DNA from 3 places in the Pseudomonas sp. P1_A1 genome. Region 2 is predicted to be linked to each of the others. Evidence: predicted binding sites of a transcription regulator. Region 2 holds the regulator's gene; each other region holds the start of a gene.
The links. Region 2 encodes sigma-54, which starts transcription at its own class of promoters, with help from an activator protein. Its sites were predicted from a motif close to ANTGGCATNNANNTTGCTNT; they were not measured.
Positions count from the first base shown of each region.

Region 1: a site for sigma-54 is predicted at 4,487-4,506, ahead of AC1D2Q_RS19420 (pilin). Genes of this name have one in related genera too.
Region 3: a site for sigma-54 is predicted at 2,588-2,607, ahead of AC1D2Q_RS16835 (flagellar basal body rod protein FlgF). Genes of this name have one in related genera too.

Region 1 is NZ_JBFTZE010000013.1:35,715-44,030, forward strand. Features, by position in the region: gene AC1D2Q_RS19405 (DUF748 domain-containing protein) at 1-2,881, shown strand, start outside; gene AC1D2Q_RS19410 (DUF2845 domain-containing protein) at 2,881-3,177, shown strand; gene AC1D2Q_RS19415 (BON domain-containing protein) at 3,351-3,707, opposite strand; gene AC1D2Q_RS19420 (pilin) at 4,030-4,440, opposite strand; gene pilB (type IV-A pilus assembly ATPase PilB) at 4,667-6,367, shown strand; gene AC1D2Q_RS19430 (type II secretion system F family protein) at 6,370-7,587, shown strand; gene AC1D2Q_RS19435 (prepilin peptidase) at 7,589-8,316, shown strand, end outside.
Region 2 is NZ_JBFTZE010000024.1:58,773-70,566, forward strand. Features, by position in the region: gene AC1D2Q_RS26735 (MlaC/ttg2D family ABC transporter substrate-binding protein) at 1-386, opposite strand, end outside; gene mlaD (outer membrane lipid asymmetry maintenance protein MlaD) at 398-865, opposite strand; gene mlaE (lipid asymmetry maintenance ABC transporter permease subunit MlaE) at 865-1,662, opposite strand; gene AC1D2Q_RS26750 (ATP-binding cassette domain-containing protein) at 1,662-2,471, opposite strand; gene AC1D2Q_RS26755 (KpsF/GutQ family sugar-phosphate isomerase) at 2,748-3,722, shown strand; gene AC1D2Q_RS26760 (KdsC family phosphatase) at 3,722-4,246, shown strand; gene lptC (LPS export ABC transporter periplasmic protein LptC) at 4,254-4,826, shown strand; gene lptA (lipopolysaccharide transport periplasmic protein LptA) at 4,813-5,361, shown strand; gene lptB (LPS export ABC transporter ATP-binding protein) at 5,361-6,086, shown strand; gene AC1D2Q_RS26780 (RNA polymerase factor sigma-54) at 6,271-7,764, shown strand; gene hpf (ribosome hibernation-promoting factor, HPF/YfiA family) at 7,839-8,147, shown strand; gene ptsN (PTS IIA-like nitrogen regulatory protein PtsN) at 8,160-8,624, shown strand; gene rapZ (RNase adapter RapZ) at 8,627-9,484, shown strand; gene AC1D2Q_RS26800 (HPr family phosphocarrier protein) at 9,500-9,775, shown strand; gene pmbA (metalloprotease PmbA) at 9,884-11,230, opposite strand; gene yjgA (ribosome biogenesis factor YjgA) at 11,339-11,794, shown strand, end outside.
Region 3 is NZ_JBFTZE010000010.1:128,629-140,422, reverse strand. Features, by position in the region: gene AC1D2Q_RS16850 (flagellar basal body P-ring protein FlgI) at 1-195, opposite strand, end outside; gene flgH (flagellar basal body L-ring protein FlgH) at 214-909, opposite strand; gene flgG (flagellar basal-body rod protein FlgG) at 962-1,747, opposite strand; gene AC1D2Q_RS16835 (flagellar basal body rod protein FlgF) at 1,793-2,533, opposite strand; gene AC1D2Q_RS16830 (sigma-54-dependent phenylalanine hydroxylase transcriptional regulator PhhR) at 2,777-4,339, opposite strand; gene phhA (phenylalanine 4-monooxygenase) at 4,621-5,406, shown strand; gene AC1D2Q_RS16820 (4a-hydroxytetrahydrobiopterin dehydratase) at 5,511-5,867, shown strand; gene AC1D2Q_RS16815 (amino acid aminotransferase) at 5,867-7,060, shown strand; gene AC1D2Q_RS16810 (hypothetical protein) at 7,278-7,409, shown strand; gene AC1D2Q_RS16805 (hypothetical protein) at 7,485-7,733, shown strand; gene AC1D2Q_RS16800 (MFS transporter) at 7,773-8,987, shown strand; gene arfB (alternative ribosome rescue aminoacyl-tRNA hydrolase ArfB) at 8,984-9,397, opposite strand; gene AC1D2Q_RS16790 (amino acid permease) at 9,602-11,014, opposite strand.

The sequences.
Region 1 (8,316 bases), on a different contig from region 2:
TCTGATTTTGCCGGGCATCGCGTTGCGAGTTGCCAACCAGCAATTGGCCAACTACGCCACGACGCCCGCGACGATTCAGCGAATCGAACTCAACCCGTTCAGCCTTGAAGTGACTCTTTGGGGTTTGGTCATCGGCGAGCCGGGCAAGGAACAAGTGGGCTTCGAACGCCTGTACGCCAACCTGCAGATCGACAGTCTGTGGACCAAGGCGCTGCACCTGTCCGATATCGAACTGGACAAATCCAAGACCGAAATCCGCTTTAGCAAGGACGGCACGCTCAACCTGCTCGGGCTGTTCAAAATCCCCGCCAGCGAACCGACCCCGGTCGACCCGAACGCCAAACCCTTCCCGCTGCGGGTGGAGCGGATCAAACTGGCCGGCGGCTACGTGCACTTCGAAGATGCCCGGCCCAGCGAGCCGATCGAATTCCTCTACGACAAACTCGATTTCGAGCTGAAGAACCTCAGCACCCTGCCCGACGACAACGCCGACATGACCCTGGTCGCGGTCGGCCCGGCTGGCGGGCAGATCGACTGGACCGGCAATTTCAGCCTGACCCCGATCGCCTCTGAAGGTAAGCTGAAAATCACCGATGGCAAGATGAAATCTTTCTGGCCCTACGTGCGCGATGCTGTGCCACTGGTCCTGGAAAACGGCGTCCTGAACCTGAGCACCGACTACAAACTCAATCTGAACAAGGGCACTGAACTGCTGCTGAGCAACGTCGCCGTCAGCATCGCGCCTTTCGCCATCAAGGCTCCGGACGGCCGACCGCTGGCGAAGCTCGAACGGCTGGACATTAGCGACACCACCGTGGACCTGGCCAAGCAGCAAGTGGTGGTCGGCAAGATCCGCAGCCAGAAACTGGAAACCTGGGCCGCCCTCGAAGCCGATGGGCAACTCGATTGGCAAAAACTGTTCGCCAGCCAGCCGTCCAAACAGGCGGCCAAAGCCAACGCCGAACCCACCAGCACACCCGCGGCAGCCGATTCACCGAAGCCCGAACCGACTGCGCCGAGCAAGCCCTGGCAGGTACTGCTCAAAGACGTGCAACTGCGTAATTATCAGGTGCACCTGGCCGACCGCAAGGCACAACCCGCCGTAGCGCTGGAGCTCGGCCCGCTGAACCTGGACCTGCAGAATTTCGACAGCCTCAATGGCTCCCCTTTCAACCTCAAGCTCGATACGGGCGTGGGCAAGCAAGGCAAGATCATGGCGGACGGCACGGTCAATCTGGCCCCGATCAGCGCCAAACTGAACGTGCAGACCAGGGATATCGACCTGCGCGTCGCCCAGTCCTACATCAACCCGTTCATTCGCCTCGAACTGCGCAGCGGCATGCTGGGCAGTGATCTGGCGGTCGACCTGAAGAGCACCGAGCCGCTGGCGTTCAGCGTCACAGGTAAAGCCCAGATCGATCAGTTGCATACCCTCGACACCCTGAAAACCCGCGACTTCCTCAAGTGGCAGCAGTTGGTGCTCGAAGGCCTGAACTATCAGCACGGCGACAGCCTGTCGATCGATAAGGTCAACCTGTTCCAGCCCTATGCGCGCTTCATGATCAACGATGATCGCACCACCAACATCGATGACCTGCTGATCCCGCAACCGGCCGACTCCGGCGCCGCACCGACCAAAACCGCCGCAGCCAAACCGGCAGCCGGAAAAGAAAAACCGCTGGGCATCCACATCGGCGGCATTGCCATCAATGACGGTTCGGCAAACTTCGCCGACTTCAGCCTGACGCCGAACTTCGCCACGGCCGTCCAACAACTGAACGGGAACATCGGCACCATCGACAGCCGCCACGTAAAACCGGCCAGCGTCGACGTCAAAGGCAAGGTCGACCGCTATGCGCCGGTGACCATCAAGGGCTCGGTCAACCCGTTCGACCCGATGGCCAGCCTGGACATCGCCACCAGTTTCAAACGGGTGGAACTGACCACCCTGACGCCCTATTCCGGCAAGTTCGCCGGTTACCGCATCCGCAAGGGCCGGCTCAATCTGGATCTGCATTACAAGATCACCAATGGTCAGCTCCTGGCCGAAAACAAAGTGGTGGTCGAGCAGCTGCAACTGGGTGAAAAAGTCGACAGTCCGGATGCAGTAAGCCTGCCGCTGAAACTGGCGATTGCCCTGCTCAAGGATGTCGATGGGAAGATTTCCATCGAACTGCCGGTGAGCGGCGACCTGAACAACCCACAGTTCAGCATCATGCCGATCATCTGGCAGACCCTGCGCAATCTGATCGTGAAGGCGGCCGCGGCGCCGTTCAAAATGATTGGCGGGCTGGTCAGCGGCGGTGGTTCAGAGGACCTGGGTACCGTGGCGTTTGCACCAGGTTCAAGTGACTTGAACAAGGAAGCCGAAGCGACATTGATCAAACTGTCCCAGGCGCTCAAGGAACGTCCGGCCCTGCGCCTGGAAATCGAAGGCACTGCCGCCAAGAGCAGCGACGGCCCGCTGCTCGCCGAGCAACGCCTGGAACGGGAATACCAGTACAACTACTACAAAATGCTCCAGCGCCGCGGTGACAAAGTGCCGGCCCAGGCCTCCATGCTGGAAGTGCCGGACAGCGAGAAAGGCCCGCTGCTCGAAGGAATCTACCGCACGCGCCTCAAGATCCAGCCGCCCGCGGAATGGAAGGATCTGGGCAAGGAAGAACGCAACAAAAAAATGCGTGAAAGCGTGATCGGTTTCTGGAGCTCCAGCGAGGTTCTGTTGCGTCAGCTGGGCCAGGAACGGGCCAGCAGCATCAAGGACTATCTGGTGGACAAAGGACAGTTGGCCGATGACCGTGTGTACTTCATCGACGCCAACCTCGGTGAGGCCGAAAGCGATGGCCGCGTGGTGACGGCCATGCATCTGGATGCCGAGTGATGGGCGCGCAATGGCTTATGAGCCTGGCCCTGGTATTGGCTGCCGGCCAAGCCGCGGCGGCCGATACCCTGCGCTGCGGCAGTCAATTGATCAGCGTCGGGGACAGGTCCAGCGAAGTACTGCAAAAATGCGGAGAGCCCGTCGCCCGCGACCTGCTTGGCTACAAGCGCAGCGCCAATCGACGGGAAGAGTTTCAGGTCGAGGAATGGACCTACGGGCCCAACAGCGGGATGTACCAGTACCTGCGCTTTGAAGGAAACCGGTTGGTTCAAATCACCAGCAAACGCGGTAACTGAACTCGCTCCCACAGTTTTTTGCGTTGCTCCCAATAGAACAGGCCCCGACACGAATGTCGGGGCCTGTAACGGCCACGTCCATATGGCCTTTCGCATGAACTCTCAAAAAGCGACAGACGTATGACCTGGCCCGCCTGCCGCATCTTCTCCCGGTCCAGGCGAGAAGCCTTGCCTTACTCGGCTTTCAGGCCATCAGCGGACACCGCTTTGACGCCTTTGATTTTCTTGGCGATAGCCACGGCGGTTGCTTTCTGAGCGTCAGTCACCGCAACGGTAGAGGACAGCGACACGACGCCTTTGTTGGTTTCGACTTTGATATCAGTGCCTGGAATGCCTTTTTCGGTCACCAGGTCTGCTTTGACTTTGGTCGTGATCCAGGTATCGGAAGTAGCCTCTTTGGCTTTGGTCACCTCACCGGCGGCCAGCGTCATGGGAGCCTGGGTGGTCTGGGTGGTCTGTGCAAATGCAGCGCTGGTCATGGTCAAGGTCAGCGCGGTAGCAGTAGCGGCAGCGATAGCGAACTTCTTCATACGAGTAACTCCTGTTCTTCTGGAAAGTCTGCTGCGTGTCGTCTTGTCAGCAGGGTTACCAGAGAGAGTGCGAACGCTGTGCCAACTGCTCGATAAAAAATAAATACATATAAATCAATAATTTAGCAACAATGACAATTTTCGAAATCATGCAAAATGCATGACTCTGAAATTATCGACATGCAACATGCGGGTTTAACGCGGGCCTGAAGTCGTGAATTGCCGGTGGTTTTCGCGATCATCCAAATCGCTCCCAAATGCCCCATAAAAAAAAGCCCCGCGTCGTGAGAAGCGGGGCATTGTTTATGCCTGGTGATAGGGCTCAGGCGCCGGTGCAGCCTTTAGGGGCGTACTCCTGTAGAACCGTCGTGGCGCATGTCCAGCCACCGGCGAGGGTACGCGAAAGCGTAATGGTTTTGCTGAGCACAGGCCCTGGAGCATTGAGGATCGTGCAGCCAATAGTGCCCACACCGCTAGAGGCGGTACCCGATGCCGTAATTGTGCAATTACCTGTAGTCGCCGTACCGCCGATCAGGGCGAGGGTAGGATCGGTACCTTGATTGATAATGTCTTCAAAAGGGACTTTCAGTGCCGAGATTTCTGCCAGCGCTGCGGTAACCTTCGCTCGCGCCTGGTACTTCGAGTACTGCGGCAACGCAAACGTCGCCAGAATCCCGATGATCGCCACCACGATCAGCAGTTCGATCAGGGTAAAACCATTTTGATTTTTCATAGACAGGCTCCATGCATGAGTCGAAATCTCATGATCTGTAGAGGGTACAGCACAGCTCATGCCAAGTCGTATGCGCCCCTGCAGACTGGGCTCGGGATCACGACAAAGACCTTTCCTACTCCCAGGATCCGCACTTTCTGACACTTTTTGTCACCTCACCTCGGCTGGTTTGGCTCCACTGCTTGACTAGGCTATAAGTCATTAACCGCCTGTGTCCGGAATCCCAATGAATGACATTGCCCTTAGCGGTCTGGCCAAGCAATTGGTGCTGGCCGAGCTGATCACTGATCAAAGTGCGCAACAGGCTTATCAGCAAGCCCAACGCGATCGAGTCTCACTGGTCAGTTATCTGGTGCAAAACAAACTGCTGAAAAGCTGGCAGGTTGCCGAGGTGGCTTCGGAGCATTTCGGCATGGCCCTGCTGGACCTCAACTGCCTGGACAAAGACACCCAACCCAAGGGGCTGGTCAGCGAAAAACTGATCCGCCAGCACCACGCCCTGCCCCTCTGGCGACGCGGCAACAAACTGTTCGTGGGGGTTTCCGATCCGAGCAATCAACAGGTCATCAACGACATCCAGTTCAGTACCGGGCTGAATACCGAAGCCATCCTGGTCGAAGAAGACAAGCTCAGCGACGCCATCGAAAAATTCTTCGACAGCCACGCCACCGGCCTGGAAGAGATGGCCGATGTCGACCTCGACGGTCTGGACATCGAGTCGGTCGATGACCAGAAACAGGACGTCATCGCCGGACAGGACACCGATGACGCGCCCGTGGTGCGCTTCGTCCACAAGATGTTGCTCGATGCGATCAAGAGCGGTTCTTCCGACCTGCATTTCGAACCCTACGAGAAATCCTACCGCGTGCGGATGCGCACCGATGGCATCCTGCATGAAGTCGCCAAGCCACCAACGCAACTGGCCAACCGCATTGCTTCCCGGCTCAAAGTCATGGCCAGTCTCGACATCTCCGAGCGGCGCAAACCCCAGGACGGGCGGATCAAGATGCGCCTGTCCAAGAGCAAGTCCATCGACTTCCGGGTCAACACCCTGCCGACCCTGTGGGGCGAAAAAGTGGTGATCCGGATCCTCGATCCGTCCAGCGCGCAAATGGGCATCGATGCCCTCGGCTATGAGCCGGAGCAGAAAGACCTGTACATGGCCGCCCTCAAGCAACCACAGGGGATGATCCTGGTGACCGGGCCCACCGGTTCAGGCAAGACCGTGTCGCTCTATACCGGGCTGAATATCCTCAACACCGTCGACATCAACATCTCCACTGCCGAAGACCCGGTGGAAATCAACATGGAGGGCGTCAACCAGGTCAACGTCAATCCCAGGCAGGGAATGGATTTCGCCCAAGCGTTGCGCTCGTTTCTGCGCCAGGACCCGGACGTGATCATGGTCGGCGAAATCCGCGACCTCGAAACTGCCGAAATTGCCATCAAAGCCGCCCAGACCGGGCACATGGTGCTTTCCACCCTGCACACCAACAGCGCCGCGCAAACCCTGACCCGCCTGCACAACATGGGGATTCAGGGCTTCAACATCGCGACCTCGGTCAGCCTGATCATTGCCCAGCGCCTGGCGCGCAAGTTGTGCAGCCATTGCAAGAAACCCATCGAGATTCCCCGCGAGGCGCTGCTCAAGGAAGGCTTCCCCGAGGAACGCATCGGCTCGTTCACGATCTATGAACCGGTCGGTTGCGATCAATGCAACGCTGGCTACAAAGGGCGAGTGGGGATTTATGAAGTGGTAAAGAACACCCCTGACCTGCAACGGCTGATCATGGCCGAAGGCAATTCACTGGAGATCGACCTCCAGATGCGCAAGGACGGCTTCAACGACCTGCGCACCTCGGGCTTGCTCAAGGCCATGCAAGGCATCACCAGCCTTGAAGAAATCAACCGGGTCACGAAGGACTGAATATGGCGGTCAAAGCAGCGAAAATCAGCGTGTATGCCTGGGAAGGCACGGATCGCAAAGGCGCGAAAATGACCGGCGAGTTGACCGGACAAAATCCCGCGCTGATCAAGGCCCAGTTGCGCAAGCAGGGCATCAACCCGGGCAAGGTGCGGAAAAAATCCGCGGCCATTTTCAGTGCTGGTAAGCGCATCAAACCCTTGGACATTGCCCTGTTTACCCGGCAGATGGCGACCATGATGAAAGCCGGCGTACCACTGCTGCAATCGTTCGAGATTATCGGCGAAGGCTTCGATAACCCGAACATGCGCAAGCTGGTGGACGAGGTGAAGCAGGAAGTCGCCGCCGGTAACAGCTTCGCCGCGGCGCTGCGCAAAAAGCCCCAGTATTTCGATGAGCTGTACTGCAACCTGGTGGACGCCGGCGAGCAGGCCGGTGCCCTGGATACCCTGCTGGAACGGGTGGCGACCTACAAGGAAAAGAGCGAAAGCCTCAAGGCCAAGATCAAGAAAGCCATGACCTACCCGCTGGCCGTGGTGTTCGTCGCGATCATTGTGACCGGCATTCTGCTGGTCAAGGTTGTGCCGCAGTTCGAGTCGGTATTCTCGGGGTTCGGCGCCGAACTGCCGGCGTTCACCGTGATGGTCATCGGCTTGTCGGAGTTCATGCAGGACTGGTGGTGGATGATACTCGGCGTGCTGGCTGGGGGGATCTTCGGCCTGCGCCATGCCTTCAAGAATTCCCCGGGCTTTCGCGACCGGACGGACACCTGGCTGCTGAAACTGCCGTTGGTTGGCGCGCTCATGTACAAGTCCGCCGTGGCCCGATACGCCCGTACCCTGTCGACGACGTTTGCCGCCGGCGTGCCACTGGTCGAAGCCCTGGAGTCAGTGGCGGGCGCGACCGGCAACATCGTGTTCAAGCGAGCGGTGTTGCGCATCAAGCAGGACGTTTCGACCGGCATGCAGCTGAATTTTTCCATGCGCACCTCCGGCATATTTCCGACCATGGCGATCCAGATGACGGCCATTGGCGAAGAGTCAGGCGCGCTGGACGACATGCTCGACAAGGTCGCGAGTTTCTACGAGGCCGAGGTGGACAACATGGTCGATAACCTGACCAGCCTGATGGAGCCATTCATCATGGTGGTGCTGGGGGTTATCGTCGGCGGGCTGGTGGTTGCAATGTACCTGCCCATCTTCCAACTCGGCTCAGCGATCTGATATGTCCTTGAACGATTTTCTGAGCCTCAATCCGCTGGCCTTCGTGATTACCGCAGGGCTGATCGGCCTGCTGATCGGCAGTTTTCTTAACGTGGTGGTCTGGCGCCTGCCGAAAATGCTTGAGCGTGAATGGCGCCTGCAGGCCCATGACGTACTGGACTTGCCAGCCGAAGCCCCCGGCCCCACTTACAACCTGATACTGCCCCACTCCGAGTGCCCCCACTGTGGCCATCGGATTCGAGTGTGGGAGAACATTCCAATACTCAGTTATCTGTTTTTACGCGGGCGATGCTCGAACTGCGCGGCGCCGATCAGTAAACGTTACCCGCTGACCGAACTGGCCTGCGCCCTGCTGTCGGCGTTCGTCGCCTGGCATTTCGGTTTCGGCTGGCAGGCCTGCATGGTGCTGGTCCTGAGCTGGGGACTGTTGGCGATGAGCCTGATCGATGCCGAACATCAACTGTTGCCGGACGTACTGGTGATGCCGTTGATGTGGCTGGGATTGATCCTCAACAGCTTCGGGCTCTTCGTATCACTGCATGACGCGTTCTGGGGCGCGGTGGCCGGCTACATGGCGCTGTGGACGGTGTTCTGGCTGTTCAAGCTGATCACCGGCAAGGACGGCATCGGCTACGGTGACTTCAAGCTCCTGGCGATGCTAGGCGCCTGGGGCGGCTGGCAGATCCTGCCCATGACCATTCTGTTGTCATCGCTGGTAGGGGCCATTCT
Region 2 (11,794 bases):
CCCGATTCATCCTTGGCAGGCTCAACAGTGATGCCCTGGTTGTTGTATTCGAGCAATGCGTTGCCATAAAACTGGAACAGGCCTTTTTTGAAGTTCTCGACAAACTTCTGCATCTGCTCGGGCGTGGCTTTGCGCGAATATTTGACCGTCATGATGCTTTTGGAAATGCCCTCGGCATCCACCACAGGTCCGACGATGGTGTTCAGCGCCGTATAAAAGTCTTGTGGATCCTGCTTGTACTTCTCTTTATTGGCCGACAGGTCGGCGAGCATCCGGGTCGTGGTGTCCTGAACCAGATCGTGCGCCGACTGCGCCGCCACGGCGTTAGCCATCAACGGCAAGGCCGCGAGCAATATCAACAGGCCACGTCGTAAGATAGAGATCATTCAAAAGCTCCTCATTTGGCGTCTTTGCTAACGGTATTGAGCAGAAATTTACCGATCAGGTCCTCGAGCACCAGCGACGATTGCGTGTCGTGGATGGTTCCACCATCCTTGAGCAGGGCTTGTTCCCCGCCCACGCTGATACCGATGTATTTCTCACCCAACAGGCCAGCGGTCAGGATAGATGCAGTGGAGTCAGTCGGCAGATTATCTACGCGCTTTTCCAGTTGCATGGTCACCCGACCGGTGAAGCTGTCGCGATCCAGATCAATCGCCGTGACCTTGCCGATGGTCACACCGGCCATGGTCACTTTAGCTCTGACCGTCAAACCGGCGATATTATCGAAATATGCATAAAGTTTATAAGTATCGGTGCTCGGGCTCGGGGACAGGCCACTTACCCGCAACGCAAGCAACAGCAAAGCCAGAATGCCAGCCAGCAAGAAAAGGCCGACACCGATTTCCAGGGTGCGGTTTTGCATCAGAAATCTCCAAACATCAAGGCGGTCAGAATAAAGTCCAGGCCGAGTACCGCCAAAGAGGCGTACACCACGGTCTTGGTAGTGGCACGACTGATCCCCTCGGAAGTGGGCTCGCAGTCATAGCCTTGGAATACGGCGATCCAGGTCACGACGAAGGCAAAAACGATGCTTTTGATAATGCCGTTAAGCACATCGTCGACAAATGTCACGCTGTTTTGCATGTTCGACCAGTAGGAGCCTTCATAGACACCCAGCCAGTCGACGGCCACCCACGAACCGCCCCAGATACCCACCACGCTGAAAATCATCGCCAGCACCGGCAGGGAAATGAAGCCGGCCCACAGGCGCGGGGCAATGATGTACTTGAGCGGGTCGACCCCGATCATTTCCAGGCTGGACAGTTGCTCGGTGGATTTCATGTTGCCGATTTCGGCGGTCAGCGCCGAACCCGCACGCCCGGCGAACAGCAAGGCCGTGACGACCGGCCCCAGTTCACGCAGCAGTGTCAGCGCAACCATCTGCCCGACCGCCTGCTCCGAACCGTAACTCGACAGGATGTTGAAGCCCTGCAGCGCCAGCACCATGCCGATGAACACCCCGGAGACCACGATGATCACCAGGGACATCACGCCAACCGAATGCAGTTGCTTGACCAGCAGGCCAAAACTGCCGCCGATGCCGCCGCGACCGAGCAAGGCATGAAACAGGAACAGCGCCGAACGCCCGAACACCGCCAGCACATCGATACCGGCGTGGCCGAAACGGCGTACTCTTTCTATTAATGAAATCTTGCGCATCAGCGCTTCCCCAGAAGATCTGCGCGGTAATCCGTCGCTGGAAAGTGGTATGCGACCGGGCCGTCGGGTTCGCCAGTCATGAACTGGCGAATCCGTGGTTCCTGCGAATTCATCAATTCCTTGGGTGTGCCCTGCCCCAACACTTGCCCGTCACCCACCACAATGATGTAGTCGGCGATGCTCGCGGTCTCGGCCAGATCGTGGGAGACCACGATGCTGGTGATGCCCAGCGCATCGTTGAGCAGGCGGATCAGGCGCACCAGCACGCCCATGGCGATCGGGTCCTGGCCGACAAAAGGCTCGTCGTACATGAGAATTTGCGGATCGAGGGCAATCGCCCGGGCCAGCGCGACTCGACGTTTCATGCCGCCAGACAATTCGTCAGGCATCAGGTCAATGGCGCCACGCAAGCCCACGGCCTGCAGTTTGAGCAGGACAATGTCGCGAATCATTTCTTCCGGCAGCGCGGTATGAACGCGCAACGGAAAGGCGACGTTCTCGAACACATCGAGATCGGTAAACAGTGCGCCGCTCTGAAACAGCACACCCATCTGCTTGCGCGCATCGAACAAGTCGCTGCGCGACAACGTTGGCAGGTTCTGGCCATTGACCCAGACTTCGCCGCTGGTGGGGCGCAATTGGGCCCCCATCAACCGCAACAGCGTGGTCTTGCCACACCCGGAAGGCCCCATGATGCCGGTGACCTTGCCGCGTGGTATGCGGATATCGATGTTATTGAAAATGCTGCGCGCACCGCGCTTGAAGGTCAGTCCCTTCAGCTCGACCGCGTAGGCGTTATCGGCACTCATCTAAACTCCTTGCGATGCAGCCTCTCACTCGGACGCCTGGCTTTCAAACGAAAGCACATACCTCCCCGGGCAGGCCGAACTGGCGGCGAACTATATCACCGCAAAGGCCAAGCGCCCAAGGCCCAAGCCGGGCACGTTCAGCAACATGACCACCTGAAATCATCTATTTAGAGGGTTTCGGTAACAAGGAATGACAAACCGCGACGAACTTGCGTGAGGGTTTTGATCATTATCGTTATAATCGCCGCCTTTTCATCAGACAATACGATTTCTGACATGAGCCAATCCAGCGACCTGATTCAATCTGCACAACGTACCATCCGCCTCGAACTGGAAGCCGTACAAGGCTTGCTGCCCCATATCGACGCAGATTTCGTACGCGCTTGCGAGATGATTCTGGCCAGCAAAGGCCGCGTAGTCGTGGTCGGCATGGGCAAATCGGGGCACATCGGCAACAAGATTGCCGCCACCCTGGCCAGCACCGGCACTACGGCGTTCTTCGTGCACCCAGCCGAAGCCAGCCACGGCGACATGGGCATGATCACGCGTGACGACATCATCCTGGCACTGTCGAACTCCGGCTCCACCAATGAAATCGTTACCCTGCTGCCACTGATCAAGCGCCTGGGCATCAAATTGATCAGCGTCACCGGCAATCCCGACTCGGCGCTGGCCAAGGCTGCCGAGGTCAACCTCAACGTTCACGTCGAGCACGAAGCCTGCCCGCTGAACCTGGCGCCAACCTCATCGACCACCGCCGCTCTGGTGATGGGCGATGCCCTGGCGGTGGCGCTGCTGGAAGCCCGCGGTTTTACCGCTGAAGATTTCGCCTTTTCCCACCCAGGCGGCGCACTTGGCCGACGCCTGCTGCTGAAAGTGGAAAACGTCATGCACGCCGGGCAAGAGCTGCCGCAGGTTCAGCACGGCACCTTGCTCAAGGACGCATTGATGGAAATGACCCGCAAGGGCCTGGGCATGACCGTGGTTCTGGAGGCCGACGGTAAACTTGCCGGGATCTTCACCGACGGCGACCTGCGTCGCACCCTGGACCGCAGCATCGACATCCACAGCGCCACCATCGAGCAGGTCATGACCGCCCACGGCAAGACCGCACGTGCCGAGATGCTGGCTGCCGAGGCGTTGAAAATCATGGAAGACCACAAGATCAACGCATTGGTCGTGGTCGACAGCGAAGACCGCCCGGTCGGCGCCTTGAACATGCACGATTTGCTGCGCGCTGGAGTAATGTAATGAGCACGGACCTGCTACAACGCGGCAAACAGATCAAACTGGCGGTATTCGACGTCGACGGCGTGCTGACCGACGGGCGCCTGTACTTCCTCGAAGACGGCAGCGAATTCAAGACCTTCAACACCCTCGACGGCCAAGGCATCAAGATGTTGATGGCAGCCGGCGTGCAGACCGCTATCATCAGCGGACGCAAGACCCCGGTGGTCGAACGACGGGCCAAGAACCTCGGCATTCCACACCTGTTCCAGGGACGAGAAGATAAGCTGGTGGTGCTCGACGGGCTTCTTGCCCAACTCAACCTGAACTATGAACAAGTGGCCTACCTCGGCGACGACCTGCCGGACCTGCCGGTGATTCGCCGCGTAGGCTTGGGCATGGCCGTGGCCAACGCCGCCAGCTTTGTGCGCGAGCACGCCCACGGCATCACCCAGGCCCGTGGCGGCGAGGGTGCCGCGCGCGAATTCTGCGAATTGATCCTGCGCGCCCAGGGCCGCCTCGATGCGGCCAACGCCGCATACCTGTGAGCCCATCATGCTGAGCAAAAAGATTCGCAACATCCTGATATTCGGTTGCATCGCGGCGCTATTCGCTGCGGTCGGCTACTGGAATATCAGCCCGGAACGCTTCCTCGACAAGCCAGTGGCGCATGTCGATGAAACCATGATCGACTATTACGCCACCAACGCCCACAGCGTGCAGTACCTGCCGGACGGCAAATTGCAGTATGAAATGACATCCGACAAGGTCGAACACCTGAAGGCGACGGAAGTGACGTTGCTGTCCAACCCTGACCTGAACATGTTTCGCGGCACCGAATTCCCCTGGCACGTCCAGAGCGAACACGGTGAAGTCAATCCGGACGGCACCCAGGTCGAGCTGATCGACTCGGTACGTATCACGCGTTTCGACGAAAAAAACCGTAAAACCCTGATTACCACCACCCGTATGACAGTGTTCCCGCAGCAGCAATATGCGCAGACCGATCAACCCGTTAGAATCGACGGCGCCGGCGGTGTATCGACAGGCAACGGAATGAAAGCGTACTTGAAAGAAAGCAGGATACACCTGCTATCGAACGTAAGAGGACAGTATGAGGCTCGTTAAAACCCTCCCTATTTTGCTCGGTCTGAGCGCAGCACTGGGAAGCGTGAGCGCCTGGGCTCTGCCGACCGATCAAGCGCAGCCTATCCGCATCCAGGCCGACGACGCCCAGCTGGACGACAAGAATGGTATTGCCACCTATAAAGGTGACGTGATCATCACTCAGGGCTCGATGAAGGTCACCGGCAACACCGTGACCATCACTCGCACCCCGACTGGCGACATCGACGTGGTGACCTCGGTGGGCAACCTGGCGTACTTCGAGCAATTGCAAACAGCTGGCGACACCAAGCCTGTTCAGGGTTGGGGCGTGACCATCCAATATCACGCCGCGCAAAACCGCGTCGTACTGATCGACAAGGCCAAAGTTGTCGACAAGGACAACAACACCACCCAGGGCGAGAAAATCGTCTATGACACGGTCAAGAAACTTGCGAGCGCCGGTCGCGCCACGGGTAACAAAGTCACCGAGACGCGTCCGCGCATCGACATGGTGATCCAGCCGAAAAAGAAAACCGACGAGCAAAAGGCCCAGTAATGGCAACTCTGAAAGCTCAGCATCTGGCCAAGAGCTACAAGAGCCGCCAGGTCGTGCGTGACGTCAGCCTGTCCATCGACAGCGGCCAGATCGTCGGCCTGCTTGGCCCCAACGGCGCCGGTAAAACCACCTGTTTCTACATGATCGTGGGCCTGGTACAGGCCGATCAGGGTCGCGTACTGATCGATGACCTGGACGTCAGCCACCAGCCGATGCATGGGCGCGCGAAGGCCGGTATCGGTTATCTTCCGCAAGAAGCGTCGATCTTCCGCAAGCTGTCGGTGACCGACAACATCATGGCCATCCTCGAGACCCGCAAGGAGCTCGACAAGGCCGGTCGCCGCAAAGAGCTGGAAAGCCTGCTGCAGGAATTTCACATTCACCACATCCGCGACAGCCTTGGCATGAGCCTGTCCGGTGGTGAACGCCGTCGGGTGGAAATCGCCCGGGCACTGGCCACCAACCCGAAATTCATCCTCCTCGACGAACCCTTCGCCGGCGTGGACCCGATCTCGGTGGGCGACATCAAGCAGATCATCCATCACCTCAAGGCCAAAGGCATTGGCGTGCTGATCACTGACCACAACGTCCGTGAAACCCTGGACATCTGCGAAACCGCCTACATCGTCAACGATGGCCAGCTGATCGCTGAAGGCGACTCCGCCACCATCCTGGCCAATGAACTGGTCAAGGAAGTGTATCTGGGCCATGAGTTCCGCCTGTAAGCGCTGAGGTGCCTGGTCAGTCGCCTCGGTGCTCGTCTCAATAAAAAATCAATAGTTTTTTATTGTTACAGCGCTCTAGGCAAACACTTCAGTTTCAGGCATATAATTTGCTTATGTTTGGCGCTTCGGCGCCCTGTAGTGGATGGCGCATGTGCGCCGGCGAATAAGGTGTTAAGCCCCTGCCATGAAACCATCGCTAGTCTTGAGAATGGGCCAGCAGCTGACGATGACACCGCAGCTGCAACAGGCCATCCGCCTGCTCCAATTGTCGACCCTGGACCTGCAACAGGAAATCCAGGAGGCCCTGGAGTCCAATCCGATGCTCGAACGCCAGGAAGAAGGCGACGACTTCGATAATGCCGACCCCTTGGCCGACAAAGCCGAACAGCAACCCAACGCCGACATTCAGGAACCCTCCTACCAGGAAACCGCCCCGACGGTGGATAACCTTGAGGAAGGCGACTGGAACGAGCGCATTCCCAACGAATTGCCTGTCGATACCGCCTGGGAAGACGTCTACCAGACCAGCGCCAGCAGCCTGCCGAGCAACGATGACGACGAGTGGGATTTCACCACCCGTACTTCGGCCGGTGAAAGCCTGCAAAGCCATTTGCTCTGGCAACTGAACCTGGCACCGATGTCCGACACCGATCGCCTGATCGCCGTGACCCTGATCGACTGCATCAACAATCAGGGCTATCTGGACGAAACCCTCGAGGAAATCCTCGAGGCCTTCGATCCGGAACTGGACATCGAACTGGACGAAATCGAAGCCGTCCTGCACCGCATCCAGCAATTCGAGCCCGCCGGTATCGGCGCCCGCAACCTCGGTGAATGCCTGCTGCTGCAACTGCGCCAACTGCCCGCCAAGACCCCTTGGCTGACCGAGGCCAAGCGCCTGGTCACCGATTACATCGACCTGCTCGGCAGCCGCGACTACAGCCAGCTGATGCGCCGCATGAAGCTCAAGGAAGACGAACTGCGCCAGGTGATCGAACTGGTCCAGAGCCTCAACCCGCGCCCGGGTTCGCAAATCGAGTCCACCGAAGCCGAGTACGTCGTTCCCGACGTGATCGTGCGCAAGGACAACGAGCGCTGGCTGGTGGAGCTGAACCAGGAGTCGGTACCGCGCCTGCGGGTCAACGCCCAATACGCCGGCTTCGTACGCCGCGCCGATACCAGCGCTGATAACACCTTCATGCGTAATCAGCTGCAGGAGGCTCGCTGGTTCATCAAGAGCCTGCAAAGCCGTAACGAAACCCTGATGAAAGTGGCCACCCAGATCGTCGAGCATCAACGCGGCTTCCTGGAGTACGGCGACGAGGCCATGAAACCGTTGGTGCTGCATGACATCGCCGAAGCGGTGGGCATGCACGAATCGACGATTTCACGGGTGACCACGCAAAAATTCATGCATACCCCACGGGGCATCTATGAACTGAAATACTTTTTTTCCAGCCACGTCAGCACCTCCGAAGGCGGTGAATGCTCGTCCACGGCGATCCGCGCGATCATCAAAAAACTGGTTGCCGCGGAAAATCAGAAAAAGCCGTTGAGTGACAGCAAGATCGCTGGTTTACTGGAGGCACAAGGCATTCAGGTGGCTCGCCGCACCGTCGCCAAGTACCGCGAATCCCTGGGAATCGCGCCTTCGAGCGAACGCAAGCGGTTGATGTAGAGCCACGCCACAGCGTTCCAGTGGTAGATCATCTGATCTACCGCTTTATGCACTGGCAACGAAGGAGAAGCTGTATGCAAGTCAACATCAGTGGACACCAACTGGAAGTGACCGAACCTCTTCGCACCTACATCGGCGAAAAACTCGAACGATTAGAGAGGCATTTCGACAAGATCACCAACGTGCAGGTCACGATGACGGTCGAAAAGCTCAAGCAGAAAATCGAAGCCACACTGCATATTCCCGGCAATGAGGTGGTCGCTAACGCGGAACATACCGATATGTACGCAGCGATCGACGCACTGACCGACAAGCTGGATAAACAACTCAAAAAGCATAAGGAAAAGACCCAGAGCCTCCTCCAGGGCGCGACCGGTCGTTAACACTCCCAACCCATGATCCGACTTGAAAGCATCCTGACCCCCGGCCGTTCCCTGGTGAACGTGCCGGGCGGCAGTAAAAAGAAAGCCCTCGAGCAAATTGCCAACCTCATCCATCGCGAAGTGCCGGATCTGGCCATGCAGGATGTCTTCGAGAGTCTGGTCGCCCGTGAAAAACTCGGTTCCACCGGTTTTGGCAACGGTATCGCCATCCCCCACTGCCGTCTCAAGGGCTGCGTATCGCCCATCAGTGCCTTGATGCACCTGGATGCACCCATCGATTTCGACGCCATCGACGGCGCCCCGGTTGACCTGCTGTTTGTACTGCTGGTCCCGGAAGCAGCCACCGATGCGCACCTGGAACTGCTACGCCAGATCGCCAGCATGCTTGATCGCAAGGAGGTGCGTGAAAAACTGCGCAGCGCCCTAAGCAACCAAGCTTTGTATCAGGTTGTCCTGGACGAGCAAAACGGTCACTAATCATGCGCCTGATCATCGTCAGCGGCCGCTCCGGCTCAGGTAAAAGCACTGCCCTCGATGTTCTCGAGGACAACGGCTACTACTGCATCGACAACCTGCCTGCCGGTCTGCTGCCGGAACTGGCCGAGCGTGCGCTGATTCATACCGAACTGGCACAACCGCTGGTGGCGGTGTCCATCGATGCGCGCAACTTGCCGAGTCATCTGTCACGGTTTCCCGAACTGCTGGAAGAAGTCCGCAGCCGGCATATCCAGTGCGATGTGCTGTACCTGGACGCCGACGAAGAAACCCTGCTCAAACGTTTCTCGGAAACACGCCGTCGTCACCCGCTGAGCAGCGCCAATCGATCGCTGGCGGAAGCGATAGAGGACGAAACCAATCTGCTGGGGCCGATCGCCGATCTGGCCGACCTCAAGGTCAACACCACCAATCTGAACCTGTATCAGTTGCGCGACACCATCAAGCTGCGCCTGCTGAATCAGCCGGAGCCCGGTACTGCGTTTCTGGTGGAGTCTTTCGGGTTCAAGCGTGGCATGCCGGTGGACGCCGATCTGGTGTTCGACGTGCGCTGCCTGCCTAACCCTTACTGGAAACCGGAGCTGCGGGCACAGTCCGGGCTCGATCAACCAGTGGCCGACTACCTGGCGGCGCAGCCGGATGTTGAAGAGATGTTCCAGGACATTTCCTCCTACCTGCTCAAGTGGCTGCCCCGCTTTGCCGCCAGTAACCGCGCCTATGTCACCATTGCCATTGGTTGCACCGGCGGGCATCACCGCTCTGTCTACCTGACCGAACGTCTGGGCCAGGTCCTGCAACAATCCCTGAAGAACGTCCAGGTTCGCCACCGCGACCTCAGCTAAAGGATTCACATCGCGATGCCTGCTCTGGAAATCGAAATCATCAACAAGCTGGGCCTGCATGCCCGCGCGTCTGCCAAATTTGTCGGAGTCGCCGGTCAGTTCAAGGATTGCACGATCAGGGTAGGACGAACGCCAGAAACCGCAGTCGACGGCAAAAGCATCATGGCCATGATGATGCTGGCTGCTGGCAAGGGCACCAAAATCCACCTGAGTACCGAAGGCGAGCAGGCTGACGAGGCGCTGCAGGCATTGGTGAAGTTGATTAACAATTACTTCGACGAAGGCGAATAAACAGCAACAGATCGCAGCCTTCGGCAGCTCCTACGGGCTGCGATCCAATGACCCAAAAAACGCGCCACCCGATGGGGTGGCGCGTTTTTTTTGTGCAGCAATCGCAGCTTAGCTGCCCGCCACCGTCATCCGCTCGATCAACACCGAACCGGTGCGAATGTTGCTGCGCAATTCCAGGTCATTACCGACCGCAATGATCTGCTTGAACATGTCGCGCATGTTGCCGGCGATGGTCACTTCCTGGACCGCGAACTGGATCTCGCCGTTCTCGACCCAGAAACCCGCCGCGCCACGGGAGTAATCGCCAGTGACCATATTCAGGCCCTGCCCCATCAATTCAGTGACCAGCAGGCCACGACCCATGCGGCGCAACAAGGCCGCCTGATCTTCGTCGCCATGGGTGACGAACAGGTTGTGCACGCCGCCGGCATTGGCGGTGCTCGGCATGCCCAGCTTGCGACCGGAATAGGTGCCAAGCACGTAGGACACCAGCTCGCCGTTTTCCACGAACGGCTTGGCGTAGGTCGCCAGGCCATCGCCGTCGAAGGCAGAGCTGCCCAAAGCACGCATCAAGTGCGGACGCTCGTCGATGGTCAGCCACTCCGGGAACAGTTTCTGCCCCAGCGTGCCTTCGAGGAACGACGATTTGCGATACAGACTGCCGCCGGAAATCGCCGAGAGAAAACTGCTGAACAGGCCACCGGCCAGTTCCGCGGAAAACAGCACCGGCACTTCGCAGGTCGGCACCGGGCGCGCACCCAGACGGCTCGCCGCCCGTTGTGCGGCACGCTGGCCGATACTCTCCGGGGAGGCCAGCAGGTTGCCCTGACGGTTCACGTCGTACCAGTAATCGCGCTGCATCTGGCCATCGGCTTCAGCGATCATCACACAGCTGAGACTGTGACGGGTCGAAGCGTAACCGCCGATAAAACCGTGGCTGTTGCCGTACACACGGCAACCCTGATGAGTGCTGAGGGTGGTGCCGTCGGCATTCTTGATCCGGCTGTCGGCGGCAAACGCGGCCGCTTCACAGGCCAGGGCCTGCTCGATGGCTCGCTCCGGTGTGATACTCCATTGGTGGAACAGGTCGAAATCCTGCAGTTCCTTGGCCATCAGCGCGGCATCCGCCAAGCCTGCGGCTTCGTCTTCAGACGTGTGCTTGGCAATCGCCAGCGCAGCAGCGACGGTTTCGCGAATCGCTTCCGAACCACTGGCCGAGGTGCTGGCCGAGCCTTTGCGCTGCCCTACATACAAGGTGATGCCAAAGCCCTGATCGCGGTTGAACTCAACGGTTTCGACTTCCCGCTGACGCACCGTGGTCGACAGGCCCTGCTCCAGCGACACCGCCACTTCACAGGCACTGGCGCCCTGGCGCTTGGCTTCAGCAATGATCTGCTCGACTTGCTCTTGCAGTGCCGGCAACGCTTGTGGGCCGACGCTTTCAACTGCACTCATGCTGTTCTCCACTCAAATTCTGCTTTCGGTAACGGTCATCGAGCGACCGGGCCGGACAAGCGGCCCCCGACTGGTTATCATGGCGGCGTTTCTTTGCGGACGGCCACCATGGTTGATTCTTACGACGACTCCCTCGATACGGGAGAAAAAAGCAAATCCCAGGTCAAACGCGAGCTGCATGCTCTGGTTGACCTCGGCGAGCGCCTTACAACACTCAAGCCTGACCTGCTGGCAAAACTGCCGTTGACCGACGCTTTGCGCCGGGCTCTGGCCGATGCGCCCAAGCACACCGCGAACATCGCGCGTAAACGGCACCTTCAGTTTATCGGCAAGCTGATGCGCGATCAGGACACTGGCGCCATTCTCACTCTGCTCGATCAACTCGATGCCTCCACCCGGCAGTACAACGAACGTTTCCACGGCCTGGAACGCTGGCGCGATCGCTTGATCGCAGGCGACGACGCCGTCCTGGAGAAGTTCGTCGTCGATTACCCGGAGGCCGATCGTCAACAATTGCGCTCCCTGATCCGTCAGGCCCAGCACGAACTGGCGACCAACAAGCCA
Region 3 (11,794 bases), on a different contig from region 2:
GAAGGTCTGCAGGGTGAACGGGGTCTGGGTCGTCTGGTCACCGGTACCGTTAAGCCCGACCACCAGGCCATAGCCGATCAATTGGTTGGAACGCACGCCGGAAATACTGGCGATGTCCTTCAGCCGCTCGGCTTGAACGTCGAAGGCTACGGACAGCAACAGGGCGCCCACCATCAGGTGTTTGAAGTTCAACATGCTCACCAGAAAAGCCACCTAGAAAGGGAACAGCGGGCTGAGGAAGAAACGGTCGAACCAGCCTGGCTGACTCGCATCGGCAAATGCACCGGTGCCCGAATAGGTGATGCGCGCATCGGCGACGCGGGTCGACGACACGGTGTTATCGGTGGCGATGTCATCGGCACGAACGAGGCCGGCAATCCGCACCAGCTCGTCACCGGTGTTGAGGGTCAGCCACTTCTCGCCGCGCACAGCGATGATGCCGTTGGGCAACACGTCGGCAACGGTCACAGTGATCGAACCGGTCAGGCTGTTGCTCTGGCCGGTCTTGCTGTCGCCCTTGCTTGCACGATCAGCTTTGTAGCCGGCGTTCAGGCTCAAGTCGTTGCCACCGATCGGGTTGTTGGTGGTCAGGCTGGAGCCGAACAGCGAGGTCAGACCGACACTGGTGTCGCTGGTCTTGTCGATCTGCGAGTTGGCGTTCTTGCTCGCCTGAGTGCGCTCGTTCAGGGTGATGGTGATGATGTCACCCACCCGGAACGCCTTGCGGTCGCTGTACAGGTTCTGTTCGAAACCGGCCTGGTAGATCGAGCCGTTATTGGCGGCAGCCGGCAGCGGCGTGCGCGGCAACACCGGGGCGTAGTAAGGGTCATTGGGCTTTGGCGTCGGACCGACGCACCCCGCCAGCGCGGCGACCCCACTCAGTGCCAGAACAGATACAAAGCGATTCATGACCCTACCTCACGGTGTTGCAGGCGACCTCATGGCCGCCTCATAGACTTGATTACAGATTCTGCGTTACGAACGAGAGCATCTGGTCGGCGGTGGAGATCACCTTGGAGTTCATCTCGTAGGCGCGCTGAGTGGTGATCATGTTGACCATCTCTTCAACGGTGCTGACGTTGGATGTTTCCAGGGTGTTCTGCAGCGTGGTGCCGAAACCGGCCAGGCCCGGGGTGCCGACTTGCGGCGCGCCACTGGCAGCGGTTTCCAGGAACAGGTTGTTACCCACCGCTTGCAGACCGGCCGGGTTGATGAAGTCGGCGGTTTGCAGGTTGCCGATCACTTGGGCGGCCGGGCTGCCGGCAACAGTGATGGACACGGTGCCGTCACGGCCAACGGTGAACGTCTGGGCGTTGTTCGGAATGACAATGGCCGGCTCCAGGGCGAAGCCGCTGGCGTTGACGATCTGGCCGTTGGAATCCAGGTGGAAGGTACCGTCACGGGTGTAGGACGTGGTGCCATCGGGCTGCAGGATCTGGAAGAAACCGCGACCGTCGATGGCCATGTCCAATGGCTGCTCGGTGGTTTGCAGGCTGCCGGCGGTGAAGTTTTTCTGGGTGCCGACGATGCGCACACCGGTACCCACTTGCAGACCCGACGGCAGTTCGCTGTCCTGGGTCGACTGGGCGCCTGGCTGGCGTTTGATCTGATACAGCAAGTCCTGGAACTCGGCGCGGTCACGTTTGAAACCCGTGGTCGATACGTTCGCCAGGTTGTTGGAAATGGTGGTGAGGTTGGTGTCCTGGGCGGACAGACCTGTTTTGGCAACCCATAGAGCCGGAAGCATTCGATTCTCCTCGTGCGCCTGTTTTACGGCGCGACGTTCTGATAATTAGCTGATCTGCAAGACCCGAGCCATGGCCTGGTCATCGTCTTTGGCGGTGTTCATCATCTTGATGTGCAGCTCGAACTGCTTGGCCAGCGCCAGTACCGAAGTCATTTCTTCCACGGCATTGACGTTGCTCGACTCGAGGAACCCGGACACCAGTTTGACGCCGGCATCGGCTTGCGCCGGCTTGCCGTCCTTGGTGTGGATCGAACCGTCCAGGCCTTTGGTCATGTTCTTGAAGTCCGGGTTGACCAGTTTGATGCGGTCGACTTCGGCCATCACCCGCGGGCCTTCGCCCATCGCGCGGATGCTGACGGTGCCGTCTTCGCCGACTTCGATCTGCTGCTCGGGCGGCACGGCAATCGGCCCGCCATTACCCATCACCGGCATGCCGTTACCGGCGCGCAACACGCCCAGGGCGTCAACGTTGAGGCTGCCGGTGCGCACGTAGCTCTCACCGCCATCGGGGTTCTGCACGGCGATCCAGCCGTTGCCTTGCACCGCGACATCGAGGTCACGACCGGTTTCCACCAGCGCGCCCGGGGAGAAGTCGGTGGCCGGACGTTCGCTCATGGCAAACGCACGCGCCGGAAAGCTGTCACCAAACACCGGCATCGAACGGGCCTGCTCCAGGTCCTTCTGAAAACCATTGGTAGAGATGTTCGCCAGGTTGTTGGCATGAGCCTTCTGCGCCAGTGCATTCTGGCTGGCGCCGGTCATTGCCACATAAAGGTACTTGTCCACACTCTTTCCTCTGCATGCCGGACGTTTGCCGCCCACCGCTGTACTGCTGAGCCATAAGCAATTTGCAGACCAACTTTTTTCTGGCGGCGCCGGGCCCGGCAAACAAAGGACTTGAGGGGTTTAGAGGGGATTGGGGGAATGTATCGAAGACGAAAAACCGGCGGTGTTATGCCGCTTCGCGGCAACAAAGCAAAAGATCTCTGATCGTTCCCACGCTCCGCGTGGGAACGATCAGTCACAGGTTTAAACACCCGGCTCTTTGCCGACCTCATACTCCCGCAACTTATTGGCAATGGTGGTATGGGAAACCCCCAACCGCTTGCCCAGTTGCCGACTGCTCGGATACTCGGAATACAAGCGCTCCAACACCGCTTTCTCGAAGCGCCCGACAATCTCGTCCAGCCCGCCCTCGAGGGAGAAATCGCCAAGCGGCTGACGCACGCCGTAGTCCGGCAGACGAATGTGCTCGGCTTTGACCGTGCCGCCCTCGCACAGGGAAACCGCCTGAAACAAAACGTTTTCCAACTGCCGCACGTTACCCGGCCAGTGATAGTGACTGAGCCGTTCCATCGCCGCCGGCGCCAGTTTCGGCAGCGGGCAACCGATCTGTCGACTGGCCTGATCGAGGAAGTGCTCCACCAGCGGCGCCAGGCCGTCGAGGCATTCGCGTAGTGGCGGGATGTGTAGCGAGAGCACGTTCAAGCGGTGGTACAAATCCTGGCGAAATTCACCGCGAGCACACAGCTCGGACAAGTCCACCTGAGTCGCGCAGATCACCCGCACATCCAGATAGACCTCTTCATCGCTGCCGACACGACGGAAGCAACCGTCCTGCAGAAAGCGCAGCAATTTCACCTGCAAGCGCGGGCTCATTTCGCCGACGCCATCGAGAAACAACGTACCGCCCGCCGTCAGTTCCAGAAGCCCAAGCTTGCCTTCGGCCCGCGCCCCTTCGAAGGCGCCGGGGCCGTAGCCAAACAATTCAGTCTCGGCCATGGACTCTGGCAGGCCGGCGCAGTTGAGCGCCATCAGCGGTGATTGCCCACGCGGGCTCGCCAGGTGACAGGCCCGCGCCAGCAACTCTTTGCCGGTGCCGGTTTCGCCTTCGATCAATAGCGGCGCATCCAGCGGTGCCATGCGCCGCGCTTCGCGAACCACCGCCGCCATCACTTTCGAGCTTTGGAAAATGCTGTCGAAGCCGCGCAACTCCTGTTTACGCACGTTATAGATGCGCTCGCCCACCCGGTCCGCCCGGTGCAGCGTCAACACCGCACCGGCCATGGCCTCGCTTTCGTCATGCTCCGATTGCAGCGGCGCGATGTCGGCGAGAAACACGTCGCCCTTGACCTTGACCCGCAAGCCGTTGATCCGCGACTTGTTGGCGCGCACCAGTTCCGGCAAGTCGAAGTCTTCGGCATACCGCGACAACGGAATCCCCGGCACCTCATCCACCCGCACCCCGAGCAACTGCGCCGCCGCACGGTTGGCCGCGACGATGGAGCCGCCCATGTCGATCGACAGCACCGGAAACTCCAGGGCACCGAGCAAGGCATTGAGCTCCATATGCCGACGCTCGCTGGGCATCAGCCCTACACGCTTGACGCCGAATACCCCGCCAATCGCCTCGAACTTCGGCCGCAACGCCTGGAACTGAATGTTGATCAGGTTCGGGCAATGCAGATAGATCGCATTGCCATGCTCACCGCCCACCTCGCCGCGAGCGACGTTGATCCCGTACTCGACCAGCAGGTTGAGAATGTCGCGCAGGATACCGATGCGGTTCTGGCAGTGGACTTTGATACGCATATAAAGGCTCGTAACAGGGGTGATCGAGGCCCGACGCAAGGAAATTTCTGCGCGAACGCCAAGTTAGTCGTCAAGATTATGTGACACCCGTGATCCATTTCAAACACGGAAATATCAATACTTACGCTACAGCAGCAAAACCGTAACGAATACTTTACAAAAAGCTTGGGCTTTTCCTACATAAGCCGCGGATCACCTGCTGCAAAGTCGCACACCTTGGCGTATCTCTAATTCCAGAGCAGGACATAAAACAAGAACGTATCCCCTAGCAGGAGAGCAGTATGAAGCAGACGCAATACGTGGCTCGCGAGCCCGATGCGCAAGGTTTTATCGACTACCCCGCTGAAGAACACGCGGTGTGGAATACGCTGATCACTCGCCAACTGAAAGTGGTCGAGGGTCGTGCATGCCAGGAATACCTGGACGGCATTGAAAAACTCGGTCTGCCCCACGACCGCATTCCGCAACTCGGTGAAATCAACAAAGTCCTCGGTGAAACCACCGGCTGGCAAGTTGCCCGAGTGCCCGCGCTGATTCCCTTCCAGACCTTTTTCGAATTGCTGGCGAACAAGCAGTTTCCGGTAGCGACCTTTATTCGTACCCGCGAAGAACTGGATTACCTGCAAGAGCCGGACATTTTCCACGAGATCTTCGGCCACTGCCCGTTGCTGACCAACCCCTGGTTCGCCGAATTCACCCACACCTACGGCAAACTCGGCCTACAGGCTTCCAAGGAAGAACGCGTGTACCTGGCGCGCCTGTACTGGATGACCATCGAGTTCGGCCTGGTCGACACGCCGCAAGGCCTGCGCATCTATGGCGGCGGCATTCTGTCCTCGCCGAAAGAAACTGTTTACGCCCTGTCGGACGCACCTGAACATCAGGCCTTCGACCCGCTGGAATGCATGCGTACGCCGTATCGCATCGACATTCTGCAACCGCTGTACTTTGTCCTGCCGAACCTCAAGCGCCTGTTCGATCTGGCCCACGAAGACATCATGGGCATGGTCAAACAAGGCATGCAGCTTGGGTTGCACGCACCGAAATTTCCGCCAAAAGCCGCTTGATCCGCAGCTTTTAGAATCAAGTGAGCCTGTCAGGATCCGACGCTTTGGTTTAGCGTGGCGGTACTGACGGTCGAATTCCAATAATCAGATTTCAGGAACTCATCATGTCCACATTGAACCAAGCCCATTGCGAAGCCTGCCGCGCCGATGCCCCTCAGGTCAGCGACGAAGAACTGCCGATCCTGATCAAACAGATCCCTGACTGGAACATCGAAGTGCGCGACGGTGTGATGCAGTTGGAAAAAGTTTTCCTGTTCAAGAACTTCAAGCACGCGCTGGCGTTCACCAACGCCGTCGGTGAAATCTCCGAGGCCGAAGGTCACCACCCGGGCCTGCTAACCGAGTGGGGCAAAGTCACCGTGACCTGGTGGAGCCACTCCATCAAGGGCCTGCACCGCAACGACTTCATCATGGCCGCGCGCACTGACGAAGTGGCCAAAGACGCCGAGGGCCGCAAATAATGCACTTCGACGCCATCGGCCGAGTACCCGGCGACCCGATTCTCGGCCTGATGGAGGCCTATGCGCAGGACCCTAACCCGCGCAAGTTCGACCTTGGCGTGGGTGTCTACAAAGACGCCCAGGGCCTGACGCCAATCCTTGAAGCGGTGAAGCTTGCCGAGCAGCGCCTGGTGGATCGCCAGGCCACCAAGACTTACATCGGCGGCCACGGCGATGCGGCGTTCGGCAAGGTCATCAACGAGTTGGTGCTGGGCGCCGATTCGGCGCTGATCGCCGAGCAACGGGCCGGCGCCACCCAAACGCCGGGCGGCACCGGCGCGCTGCGCTTGAGCGCCGACTTCATCGCCCAATGCCTGCCGGGCCGTGGCGTGTGGCTGAGCAGCCCGACCTGGCCGATCCACGAAACGATTTTCGCGACGGCCGGGGTCAAGGTCAGTCACTACCCGTACGTGGGCAGCGATAACCGCCTCGATGTCGAAGCGATGCTGGCGGTGCTCAATCAAGCACCGAAGGGCGATGTGGTGCTGCTGCACGCCTGCTGCCACAACCCGACCGGTTTCGACCTGTCCCATGACGATTGGCGCCGGGTGCTGGATGTGGTGCGCAGTCGCGACTTGCTGCCTCTGATCGACTTCGCCTATCAGGGATTCGGCGATGGCCTGGAGCAAGATGCCTGGTCGACCCGGCTGTTCGCCGCCGAGTTGCCGGAAGTGCTGATCACCAGTTCCTGCTCGAAGAACTTCGGCCTGTACCGCGACCGCATCGGTGCGCTGATTGTCTGCGCGCAAACCGCCGACAAGCTGGTGGACATCCGCAGCCAACTGGCCAACATCGCCCGCAACCTGTGGTCGACACCGCCGGATCACGGCGCTGCCGTAGTCGCGACCATCCTTGGCGATCCAGAGTTGAAAAGCCGCTGGGCCGACGAAGTGGAAGCCATGCGTTTGCGCATCGCCCAGCTGCGCAACGGTCTGGTCGAAGCGCTCGAACCCCACGGGTTGCGCGAGCGGTTTGCGCACATTGGCGTGCAACGCGGGATGTTTTCCTACACCGGTTTGTCGCCGGAGCAGGTCAAGCAACTGCGCGAACATCACAGTGTGTACATGGTCAGCTCGGGCCGGGCGAACGTGGCGGGGATCGATGCGACACGCCTGGACCTGCTGGCCGAGGCCATCGCTGACGTTTGCAAGTAACCCCCTCCCACTGATCGTTCCCACGCTCCCACGCTCCCACGCAGAGCGTGGGAACGATCAATTGAGCCTATCCCATTGACCTGTCTAGACAATTCCATCCGTCGCAACATGCGGATATAAAGTCTATTTGTCATTTTTCCTGCTGTATCCTGCCCAGGCTTTTTTAAAAGCGCGGATCTACCAGATCTATCAACAGACTTAGCGAGGAGCGCGAAACATGCACGAGATCCCTAATCTCCCCTTCCCAAGCCTGCACGAAACTGAGCAGACAACCACGCAACAAGCCGGCGCCCAACAGCCCGAGCCGAAAGAAGCACCTGAACGCCGCCAGGCCGACAGAGAAGACTGATACACCTGCAATGCCAGACCGTGTGGAAAGCGCTAACATGCGCTTTCCACACTGCCTGAACCGCGAGCCCGCACCATGAGCGATGATTTCACTGAAGCCCAGGCCAGCGTCCTGATCGGCACCGCCGAGAAGATGATCGACATCTGGAATCGCCTTTCCCCCGAGAAACAAGCCGCCCTGCTGGCCCGCTTCGGCAGCGAAGAAAATGCCCTGGCCGCCCTGGTCACGACGCAACTGGTCGCCCCCCGCAAAATCCTGACTCATCCCGTTCGGCAATTAGTTTTACTTTTTCACGCCCCGCGACCGTCCACGCCGCTATCATAAGCAGCCTATCTATCCTGCTGCCCCGTGGACCTTTTACCCATGTCAGAAACCCAGCGCCCCCTGGCGGTCACGCTGCAAGTCGTTTCCATCGTCCTGTTCACTTTCATCGGTTACCTCAATATCGGTATTCCCCTGGCCGTATTGCCGGGCTACGTCCACAGCGACCTCGGCTTCGGCGCGGTGATCGCCGGGCTGGTGATCAGCGTGCAATACCTGGCCACCCTCCTCAGCCGCCCTTACGCCGGGCGCATCATCGATAACAAGGGCAGCAAACTGGCGGTGATGTATGGCCTCGCCGGTTGTGGTTTGAGCGGTGTGTTCATGCTGATTTCGGCCTGGACGCAAAGCCTGCCGATACTGAGTTTGATCAGCCTGTTGATTGGCCGCCTGATACTCGGCAGCGCGGAAAGCCTGGTCGGCTCCGGGTCGATCGGCTGGGGCATCGGCCGGGTCGGCGCGGCGAACACCGCCAAGGTCATCTCCTGGAACGGCATTGCCAGTTACGGCGCGTTGGCGGTCGGCGCACCACTGGGGGTGCTGCTGGTGAGTCAATTGGGTTTGTGGAGCATGGGCGTGAGCATCATGCTGCTGGCCGTGCTGGGCGTGGCGCTGGCCTGGCCGAAAACCGCGGCGCCGATTGTCGCCGGTGAGCGTTTGCCGTTCATGCATGTGCTGGGACGGGTGTTCCCTCATGGCTGCGGCCTGGCACTGGGTTCCATCGGCTTTGGCACCATCGCGACCTTCATCACCCTGTATTACGCCACTCAGCATTGGTCCAACGCGGTGCTGTCCCTGAGTTTGTTCGGTGCCAGTTTCATTGGCGCGCGACTACTGTTCGGCAACCTGATCAACCGCCTCGGCGGCTTTCGCGTGGCGATTGCCTGCCTCTCGGTGGAAACCCTCGGGCTGTTGCTGCTGTGGCTGGCGCCAGATGCTCATTGGGCACTGGCCGGTGCGGCGCTGAGCGGTTTCGGCTTTTCGCTGGTGTTCCCGGCCTTGGGCGTGGAAGCGGTCAATCTGGTGCCGGCCTCCAGCCGTGGCGCAGCAGTTGGGGCCTATTCGCTGTTCATCGATTTGTCACTGGGGATTACCGGACCGCTGGCGGGTGCGATTGCTGCAGGATTCGGGTTTGCCTCGATCTTCCTGTTCGCCGCCCTCGCCGCTTTGAGCGGATTGATGTTGAGCGTTTACTTGTACCGGCAGGCGCCAAAGCACCTTAATGAAAGGCACCGGGAAGAAAGAGAAGCGCATTAAAAGTCGACCTTTCCGCGCCCAGCCTTGATGCTGCCGCGTTTGGTCTTGGATTCGAGCCGACGCTTTTTCGAACCCAGAGTCGGCTTGGTCGGGCGGCGTTTCTTTTCCACTTTGGTAGCGCTGAGGATCAACTCGGTCAGACGCTCCAGCGCATCGGCGCGGTTCTGCTCCTGCGTGCGGTATTGCTGGGCCTTGATGATCAACACCCCTTCGCTGGTGATGCGACTGTCACGCAACGCCAGCAGCCGTTCCTTGTAAAACTCGGGCAGGGACGAGGCCGGAATGTCGAAGCGCAGGTGCACCGCACTGGAGACCTTGTTGACGTTCTGCCCACCGGCGCCCTGGGCGCGAATGGCCGTCAACTCGATCTCGGCATCCGGCAGATGCACGTTGTTGGAAATCACCAGCATGGAAAAGCGTCCGGGTTCAGGGTGGTCAGGATACCGCGAATGATGGGCTGACTCCTGTAGGAGCTGCCGAAGGCTGCGATCTTTTGATCTTGCCTTTGAAAAGCAAAGTCAAAAGATCGCAGCCTTCGGCAGCTCCTACGTAACGCATGATGCAGAAACGACAAACCCGGCACATGGCCGGGTTTGTTGTTTCTGCGCGTTGCGTTATTTCACAGCAACCTGCAACGCCTGTTGGGCGCTGCGCTTGTTCTTGATGCCGTAGCAGATCCACATGAACGCAACCCACACCGGAATCGCATACACCGAGACCTGGATGCCCGGGATCAGCAGCATCACGCCGAGGATGAACACCACGAACGCCAGGCAGATGTAGTTGCCGTACGGGTACCACAGGGCCTTGAACAACGGCGTCTGCCGGGTCTTGTTCATGTGCTGGCGGAACTTGAAGTGCGAGAAGCTGATCATCGCCCAGTTGATCACCAGGGTCGCAACCACCAACGACATCAACAGTTCCAGCGCGTTTTGCGGGATCAGGTAGTTCAGCAACACCGCGATCAACGTCACAGCGGCCGACGCCAGGATCGAACGTACCGGCACGCCACGCTTGTCGATCTTCGACAAGGCTTTCGGCGCATCGCCCTGCTCGGCCATACCCAGCAGCATGCGGCTGTTGCAGTAAGTACCGCTGTTGTACACCGACAGCGCCGCGGTCAGGACCACGAAGTTGAGGATATGCGCGGCGGTGTTGCTGCCGAGCATCGAGAACACCTGCACGAACGGGCTGCCGCTATAGGCATCGCCAGACGCATTCAGTGTCGTCAGCAGGCTGTCCCAAGGGGTCAGCGACAACAGGACCACCAGCGCACCGATGTAGAAAATCAGGATCCGGTAGATCACCTGGTTGATGGCTTTCGGGATCACGGTTTTCGGTTTGTCGGCTTCAGCGGCGGTGAAACCGAGCATTTCCAGGCCACCGAAGGAGAACATGATGATCGCCATGGCCATCACCAGACCGCTGACACCGTTCGGGAAGAAGCCACCGTGGGACCACAGGTTGGTTACCGAGGCTTGCGGGCCGCCGTTACCGCTGACCAGCAAATAGCTGCCCAGGGCAATCATACCGACGATCGCCACGACCTTGATGATCGCGAACCAGAACTCGGCCTCACCGAAGACTTTGACGTTGGCCAGGTTGATCGCGTTGATCAGCACGAAGAACGCAGCGGCGGAGACCCAGGTCGGGATATCCGGCGCCCAGTAGTGGATGTATTTGCCGACCGCGGTCAGCTCCGACATGCCCACCAGGATGTACAGAATCCAGCAGTTCCAGCCCGACAGGAAACCGGCAAAACCGCCCCAGTATTTGTGCGCGAAGTGGCTGAAGGAACCGGCCACCGGCTCTTCGACGATCATTTCGCCCAATTGGCGCATGATCATGAAGGCGATGAAGCCGCAAATGGCGTAGCCGAGAATCATCGACGGGCCGGCGGATTTGAGCACGCCGGCCGAGCCGAGGAACAACCCGGTACCGATCGCGCCACCGAGGGCGATCAGTTGAATATGGCGATTTTTCAGGCCGCGTTTAAGCGTACCTGAATGCGAGTTTTGTCCACTCATGAAAAGGGTCTCACGCAAGGTTTGATGATGTTCAGTAGACGTTGCTGCTCGGTTGCGATTTCAAGCAGCGCCGATCAAACCCCAGCGCAGGCACCAGGAGTTCAGCGTTTTTACGACAGTCATGCGTCACCTGTTTGTTTTTATCTGTGACGAAATCGAACCCGACACGCTCGTGACGCGGCGGAGTGAACAAGGCGGATAGCCTTGAGGTTTGCGCTGTTGCGCAGAGGGTCACAGTTAAAACGCGGCGCATTGTACACCTGTAACCCCCTGCTGCCAGACACCACTGGATCAGCGCGTCGGTTGCCGGGATTGCCTGTGTCCGCCTCGAAGGTCTCGGGCGGCCGCAAAAATTGAGTCAGACCTTTGCAGGTCCTCGGCGGGGGCAACGGAAAAATCGCCCCACAGTGGGAGATGGAGATGAGTCACGGCGTTCATTGCGCCTCCTTCTTGTTATGTACCTGCACGACAGGCATGGGGCGCATCTCACCTTTCAATCGAGGCTGAGACAAGCGCGCCAGAGCCCTTGAACAGCGCCATCGCGGCGGCGGACGGCAGGTTTTCCTTACAGCCCTTTCCACAGCGGCATTCCATGGGGTTTGAGCACGCTTTTCGTAAGGATTTATTTACAGCGCGTAACGCATGCTTTCCAAATCAGATCCAGAGAGCCGTCGACTGTAAATTGACGATAGGAAGCTTCCTAAGGAGTTTTCCGACTTAGTTTTCTGTTTTTTATTAGGAAATTTACTTTTTTTAAAATGGAATAATTAGTTCAAATGA